2 regions of the Amedibacillus sp. YH-ame6 genome follow, and region 1 is predicted to be linked to the other one. Evidence: a T-box and tRNA genes for the amino acid it is inferred to sense, from the RefSeq annotation. Region 1 holds a T-box; the other holds one or more tRNA genes.

Region 1 (4,160 bases):
ATGAAGAAGGAGAGTAGCTCATGGAACCAAATGAATATGCGAAACAAGCAGAAAATTTAGAAAAAGAAGCGAAATTCACCATCATCTCTATGGATGATGATGACACAAGTGATAAGAAAAAAATATTAGATGACGCAAAAGAAGAAATTAACCGTCTATACCGAGAATTTCGCGAATGGCTAGCAGGGAGTATCAACTCTGAAGAAGTGAGTGAAAAACTAGAACGTTTAAAACAAGAAACTTCGAATCTTATCAATCGTACAAAAGAAAGCGTACAAGCATTTCAAGAACGTGAGGATGTACTTGCGGGCAAAGAAAAAGCAAAAGAGTTTGGAAATAAACTCGTGGACACGTTGCAAGATGGAATCCATGAAGTGATGAAGAACGATACGGTTTCAAAAGTAGTGGATAGTGTGAATGATACCATTGATAATGTGCGTCATGATGAGCGTGTAGTAGATGGTGTAAAGAAGATGAAACAGGGAACGTTAAAAATTGCGGAGAGCGCTTTTAATGGGTTGAAACGTGTACTAAACACGGAGAATGATCACAATGATGATCAGAAGGGATAATGTATTATGAAAAGAATTACGATTTACGATGTAGCGAAAGAAGCTGATGTATCGCTGGCAACCGTATCCCGTGTTATCAACGGAAGTGAAGTTGTTCGTGAAGATACACGAGTGAAAGTGCAGGAAGCAATTGAAAAACTTGGTTATAAGCCAAATGCAATTGCACAGGGGCTTGCTTTACAAAAAACCACAACGATTGCGTTGATTGTACCAGAAGCTAGTTATTTCTACACTGGACAAATTATCAATGGGTTGATTGATGTAGCAAAAATTTATAAATATAACATTATGTTACACACAACTACAGAAGGTATTACAGAAATGAATGATATCATCGAAAATATCATCAAATCTCGTGTAGATGGTGTTGTGATTTTTAATGATAAATTGAACAAAGAAGAATTGAATCAATTAACACGCTACCAAGTACCAATCGTTGTGATTGGAAACCGTATGAGTGATGAAACTGTTGGTTCTGTTTATGTAGATTATGCAAAACTTGTATATGACTATGCAATGGGTTGTATCAAAGCAGGGAAAACAAATATTGCGTTGATTGAAGACCGTAAAAATCCTGCAATGATCAAACAGTTAAACGAAGGTTTACAAAAAGCATTTGCTGAGAATGGCTTGAAGTTTGAAAACTTCTTGGCAATTCCTAAAGAATATCGTTCTTCTTACTTATTCTTAAAAGAATATATGAAACAAGGAAAGAAACATGATGTTGTAATTACATATCGTGATTCTCAAGCAATGGCTGTTATGAATACTGCCAAAGAAGCAGGCATTAGTATTCCAGATGATATGGAACTTGTTTGTATCTTAGATAGTAAATACAACGCGATGGCGCGTCCTCAAATCTCAGGATTTAAAATCCCTGACTACGATTTAGGTGCTGTTGCGATGCGTTTATTGACGAAGATGTTGCATGAAGATAACGAAGTAACAGATAAAGAAATTGAGTTAAGTTACATTTATACACCTAGAAAATCTACAAAATAGTTGACAAGTATACGATTAAAATCTATACTATGAAATATTAGCGATGAAGAGAAAAGAACATGATGGAAATGCACAGAGAGGCGATTGGTTGGTGAAAAATCGCAGATGAAAGTCATGCATACAACTCGGAGCTGCTTTATGCAAAGTAAAGCCGTGTCTCACGTTACGAGATTGAGTGCTCTATGAATTACATAGAGAACTAAGGTGGTACCACGTTTATAACGTCCTTGGATAAAAGGACGTTTTTTTATGAGAAAGGATATGAAATTATGAAATTATTTGATGAACTAAAATGGAGAGGACTTGTAAATGATGTAACGAGTCCTGCACTAGAAGAAAAACTAAATAATGGAGGGTTAACATTCTATATTGGAACTGATCCTACTGGAGATAGCTTGCATATTGGACATTATTCAAGTCTATTGTGTGCTCGCCGTTTAAAGGAACATGGACATCATCCAATTATGCTTGTTGGAGGTGCTACAGGTTTTATTGGAGATCCAAAAGCTACAGGCGAACGTAACATGTTGACAAAGGAAATTCTAGAACATAACTATGTTTGTTTAAGTAAGCAAATCAAAGAATTGTTTGGATTTGAAATGGTAAACAATTTAGATTGGACAAAAGATATCACGATTATCGATTTCTTACGTGATTATGGAAAATACTTCAATGTAAGCTATATGATCAACAAAGATACAGTACGTCGTAGATTAGAATCTGGAATTAGTTATACAGAATTTTCATATATGATTTTACAATCTCTAGATTTCTTACACCTATTTGAAGATAAAGGTTGTACATTACAAATCGGTGGACAAGACCAATGGGGTAATATTACGAGCGGATTAGAATTGATTCGTAAAAAACATGGCGCAGATGTAGAGTGCTATGGTATGACGATGCCATTGATTACGAAAGCAGATGGTTCTAAGTTTGGGAAGAGTGAATCTGGAAATGTTTGGTTGGACAAAGAAAAAACATCTCCTTATGAAATGTACCAATTCTTAGTGAATGCAGAAGATGAAAAAGTCATTGATTATCTAAAGAAGTTGACGTTCTTGAGCAAAGAAGAAATTGATGATCTTGAAGAGAAGGTAAATGTTGATGCCGGAAGAAGAGAAGCACAAAAAGCATTGGCAAAAGAAGTCGTTTCTTTCCTTCATGGAGAAGACGAGTACAACAAAGCCTTGAAAATTACAGAAGCATTATTTAGAGGGAATATCAAAGATTTAGAAAAAGATGAAGTAACGGATGCATTGAAAGGCTTTGAGAAAAGAAGCATAGATGATAATCTAATGTTAGTAGATGCATTGGTTGCGGCTGGAATTGCAAGTAGTAAGCGAGAAGCCAGAGAATGGATTACGCAAGGTTCTGTACAAATCAATGGTGATAAAGTTACAGATTGCGAATTTGTTGTATCAAAGGCAAATGCGGTTTCAAATAGTGATACCTTAATTAAAAAAGGAAAACGTAATTATTTTGTAATTACACAAGCGTAGGGAAAGACAGAGTGGAGATTATCTACTCTGTTTTATTTTTGTTATCGCAAAACCTGTACAAACATCATAGTATAAATCAAAGGAGGGGACATTTTGAAGATTGCGGTGATTTGCAGTGATGATCGAATGATACAAATTTACGATAATTTATCAAAATCCTTTTGTGTAATGGATGTTTATAATGTGAATGATTTAGAGACGTGCAAAAGAGAAATTGATGTATTGGTGTTACCAGTAAAAGGTGTGGATAAAGAAGGGAAAATTGCTTGTATACGACAAAAAGATGAATTCTGGAGTGAATTAAAAGAAAGTGTTCTTATTTTCTGTGGTTTGCGAAATGAATTTTTAGAGAAACTTCCATATCAAACATATTACTATATGGAAGATCAAGGAGTCATTCGTGATAATGCAATTTTAACAGCAGAGGGTGTCTTGAATGAACTCATTGGTTGTTGTGCTAGAAGCATTTATGATATACAAGTAGATGTGATTGGATATGGAAATTGTGGTAAAGTCATTTATGATATCCTTCATAATCTACACGTAAATACGCGCGTGATAAGAAGAACGTGCGAGAAGCAAGAAGATTTCATTGAAGTGAACGAGTATACAACATGTGGAGATGTTATTATTAATACTTCAATAGGGGATGTGTTAAATAGAGAGAGGATGCAACAATGGACAAAAAGACCAGTTATCATTGATATTGTTACTCCTGATGTGATCGATATGGATGCAGCTAGGGAATTGGGGATTTGCATTATCAAAGCTGGAAATCTACCTGGACGTTTTGCAAGTGTTACCGCTGGAAATATAATCGCTGAGTTTATAAGGGGGAAGTTAAGCAATGAAGGGTAAGCGAATTTTGTTTGGTATATGTGGCTCGTTTTGTAATCATCATGCAATATTGATAGAGCTAGAAAAGTTATGTGTGAACAATGATGTTGTTTGTGTGGTGAGTGAAAATGTATACTCTTGTTCTACTAGATTCTTTGAAAACATAGAATTTTTAAAGAGGGTAGAAACAATTACCAAGCATGATATTATTCATACAATTGTAGAAGCAGAAAAAGTTGGACCAAAT
Region 2 (4,160 bases), on a different contig from region 1:
GCGATATACTCTTGAAGACGACGATATGACCAAAGATAAATATTGGGCGTGCCTGATACTTTAAATTTCTGATTGATTGCTGTAAGATTTTCTAACTTGATAACTCCAATATCGTTTTCTATTGCATATGCAATGATTTCGCTAGATATATGGTGGTCAAAGTTATTCAAAATGCGACTTAATTTATGCTCATATCTTTTCAGTTTTTCAAACTGCTTACCTCTTTGCATTGCTTTTATATGAGAACAATATCGCCTTTGTTCAAAGCGGATTTGTCTACCATTTCCAAAGAATCGATACTGTGTTTGCGATATAGCACATACTGCAGGGACTTTGATGCCAATATCTACTCCCATACAACGCTCACTTTTCGTAGGCTCTGGTTCGTAACAAACATATATAAGCGCATGCCATCCAGATTTTCTTTTGATTAGCTTCATATTCATCAACTTACCTTCTTTGATTCTTTTCAAGGTATGTGCATTGTGATAGTATGGCACCAAAAGTTTATCACGATGGAAATCTAAACCAAGCTCTAATTTTAAATCACCATCTATTGTGTATGAAGAATTACTCCAATAACTTGAAAATCCATATGTAAAGCGTTTCTTTTGTATCTCTGCTAAATACATTTCTTTTGCTGCCGCAAGAACTAAATGCTTGCTATTATAAGAAATCGATTTATTGAAGTAACGATATGGATATTCAAATACTTTTCCCCGTTGTTTAAACATATCACAAATTCTCACTACTTCCTTTTTGAAACCTTGTTCATACGTTAACAAATACTTCTCTAATGTAACATCTACTTGTAAATATAACTTCAAACACAAATACATAAAAGTCCTCCTTTTTATCCCTTACACTATTTATATACGAGAAAAAAAGTTGAAAATCCTAAATAATTTTGAAAAAAATTAAAAAAGTTGAAATTTCTCCTTAATTTGGCGTAGAAGATAAATCATCTATACCAAAACAACCTCATAAGATTCTTCCTTTTTATCTCTTATACTATTTATATACGAAATCAAAAATGAAAAATCCTAAATTATTTTAAAAAATTTGTGAATTTTTAAAGTTCTTCGAAAATGTAGGGTCGGGAAGCACGTGTCCTCCACAATTTAAAAAGAGCGATTTTTTGGGGGGGAAGCCAAGCACACAGGCATTCCACTCAACCATATAAAGCATTACCCCAGCCAGCCTTAAATCTGACTTTCATGTTTAATCGCCACGAGAACACCAGCCTCGCACAAAAAAAGATAGACCATCAAATGATCTATCTTAGGTTCGCTATATGGAGCGGGTGATGAGAATCGAACTCACGTAGTCAGCTTGGAAGGCTGAAGTTCTACCATTGAACTACACCCGCAACAATAAATGGTGACCCGTGGGCGATTCGAACGCCCGACCCTCTGATTAAAAGTCAGATGCTCTACCAACTGAGCTAACGGGTCATTTATAGTTGCGAAAATAAATATTGGCTGGGGTAACTGGATTCGAACCAGTGGAATGCCAGAGTCAAAGTCTGGTGCCTTACCGCTTGGCTATACCCCAATAAAAAATTTAAGATGGTGGGGAGGGACGGATTCGAACCGCCGAACCGTAAGGAACTGAGTTACAGTCAGCCGCGTTTAGCCACTTCGCTACCTCCCCAGCTCTTTTTAAATAATGGTGCCGACTATAGGAATTGAACCCACAACCTACTGATTACAAGTCAGTTGCTCTACCAATTGAGCTAAGTCGGCACATCATGGTGGAGGTTGAGGGACTCGAACCCCCGACCCTCTGCTTGTAAGGCAGACGCTCTCCCAACTGAGCTAAACCTCCACGATTTTATCGGTGCAGCCACTTCCCTTTGGGGAACAGCGCTCATATATAATACCATCTGAACTTTCTTCTGTCAATATTTTTTTAGCTTTTTTTATAAATTTATATTTGGCTTTAAAAAACATCAAATAAACCGATAAATAAAGGCTTTTCTTCCAATCAAAAATCATGCTGAAATTTTTATTTTAAAAATATTAATAAGAAATTACTCAACAATTCCCTTATGAATTTTAACATAGTCATCTATGTTAAGTACATGAATCATTACCTCATTGCGGTAATCAAAATCATCAGAGTTAATTTGTCCTTTTTTCTTGACTAAATTCATAACTTTCTCAACTTCTTCTTCCTTAACACCTAACAACAACACAGTATGTCCATATTGCAAAAAATCTCCACTACTTCCAATATTTGTAGCATAATAATTGTTATCTACCAATATAGAGGTAATTCCATCTGCATACTCGTCACCAGCTACTAACATTATCAATTTCATCAAATCACCTCGTTTATAATGATACCATAATACTCAACGAAATACTTCCTCGTTTTTGTTAAAATAACTTTTTGCGACATCTAAAAAGTAGTCACTGGATTTATCTTCATCAAAAATGTGCTTCCCATCTCTCATAAACTCATTTATAGAAACATTTAAATAAAGTTCTTCTGCATGATTTGGATTATCAGGAACTGGATCGTCCCATGTTACATCTATATATCTCCAACCAGTATTTCCATATACTAAATTCCATCCATGATTCATCGTATCACTTGATACATAGATAGCTGGAATATTCGCAAATCGGGATAACATCATAAATGCCCTGCTATAGCCAGAACACACCGCATTCTTATCAACCAAGGCTCCAGCTGCTTTAAATACATTTGGATATTTGGAATTGTTCCCTTCACCAATTTCACTATATATGGTCGTTTTAATTAGATAATCATGGATTGCTTTTATTTTCTGATCTGCGTCCATATCCGGAGTGATTATTTCACTATACACTTGTTTTGCAGATTGTTTTGCTTGTTGGTATCTTTCATCTAGATTTATTATTTCCACTTCATTAGAGCGATAAATTAGCTTTCCTTGATGATTTTCATAATCTGTCGTAGATAATTGTAAAGAAATATCATAGGGTTCAATATAACTTAAATAATTTGCAGTCTTATCCATATCCATTTTATCTGGTGCTTGATATGAAATTTTTGATACACCTTTATTGATATTGTATTCAAGTATCCTCGCTAGCTCAAATTCGTCTTCTACATAATAGACTATATCACTCTCTTCATATTCACTCTTTTCAATAGTTTTTATCTCTTGTTCTGCTAATGAATAGCTGGACTTATCTACTTTTGATGATGTCACCTTTTGTTCGCTAACTTTATATTCACGGACTTTACAACCAGTTATCATTGTTATACTTACAATCATAACACATATCATAGATGTTTTTAAACGCATGATCATCCCTCCACTCGTAATAGTTTATGCTCTTCTTATCATCTTATATCCTATCGATTCCAATGCTTAGGAAATTGGAGGTATCTAGGTAGCTTTGTAGTGCTATCACCGATACATGAGTTAATCTGCATTTGAGTCAGAAACAGACTTTCGCTTAGGTTACTACCCTTAAAATTAGCATCTCTTATATCCGCTCCAAGGAAATTAATGTCACGTAAATTACATTTCTCAAAATTGGTTGCCATCAAATATGCCATAGTGAAATCCATGCCTGCTGTAGCTATTTCACGCATATCTTTACCCACATAATCTTTTTTCTTGCTAAAGTGCGTTCTGTTTTTATGGAAATACTCTCTCGTAAATTCTTTTAGAACAACATTGGCAGATGATTGATAATTCTCCACATCAAAATTATTGAAATTATCTTTTTCATTAAAATCAATGTTCTCATATGTATTCAATAATTGCAAAACTCTATCTCGTAACTGTTGGACCTCAGTTTTATCATATACTTCTAATAAGTACCAAATCACTTGATGAAGTCTCATAACCTTATAAAACGTTTGATAAATTTCATTGGAATCAATTTTATGATTTTTCCAAGTCTGATCTTCAAAAATTTCTGATGTTTTTTGACCTGCACCACAACAATCAAATGATATGCACCCTTTTTGTTTATCTGACACCAAAGTTTCATGTTTGATACATTTGAAATTATCATCTAAATTCACACAAGGTACTCCTGCCTGTTTATCTTGTGGAAACCCGTCTGACTTTGCACAATAAAACGCCACGCAACACAGTCCGCAGCATTTTTCGCAATCAATTCTCAATCGTTTTCTTATGTTTTCTGTATTCATGA

The links. The T-box of region 1 lies ahead of tyrS (tyrosine--tRNA ligase). A T-box ahead of a tRNA ligase gene usually reads a tRNA of that ligase, here a tRNA-Tyr.
Region 2: it has a tRNA-Tyr gene. The T-box ahead of tyrS (tyrosine--tRNA ligase) is inferred to sense a tRNA for this amino acid. The anticodon was not compared.

The regions. Positions count from the first base shown of each region.
Region 1 is NZ_JBSPEZ010000012.1:35,035-39,194, reverse strand. It holds gene ACWG0P_RS09185 (histidine kinase) at 1-17, shown strand, start outside; gene ACWG0P_RS09180 (hypothetical protein) at 21-572, shown strand; gene ACWG0P_RS09175 (LacI family DNA-binding transcriptional regulator) at 579-1,574, shown strand; T-box leader at 1,609-1,806, shown strand; gene tyrS (tyrosine--tRNA ligase) at 1,844-3,076, shown strand; gene ACWG0P_RS09165 (hypothetical protein) at 3,170-3,934, shown strand; gene ACWG0P_RS09160 (dipicolinate synthase subunit B) at 3,924-4,160, shown strand, end outside.
Region 2 is NZ_JBSPEZ010000006.1:77,604-81,763, reverse strand. It holds gene ACWG0P_RS06200 (RNA-guided endonuclease TnpB family protein) at 1-839, opposite strand, end outside; tRNA gene ACWG0P_RS06195 (tRNA-Gly) at 1,296-1,369, opposite strand; tRNA gene ACWG0P_RS06190 (tRNA-Lys) at 1,379-1,454, opposite strand; tRNA gene ACWG0P_RS06185 (tRNA-Gln) at 1,479-1,554, opposite strand; tRNA gene ACWG0P_RS06180 (tRNA-Tyr) at 1,570-1,653, opposite strand; tRNA gene ACWG0P_RS06175 (tRNA-Thr) at 1,670-1,745, opposite strand; tRNA gene ACWG0P_RS06170 (tRNA-Val) at 1,752-1,827, opposite strand; gene ACWG0P_RS06165 (cyclic-di-AMP receptor) at 2,033-2,323, opposite strand; gene ACWG0P_RS06160 (transglutaminase domain-containing protein) at 2,357-3,298, opposite strand; gene ACWG0P_RS06155 (pentapeptide repeat-containing protein) at 3,349-4,158, opposite strand.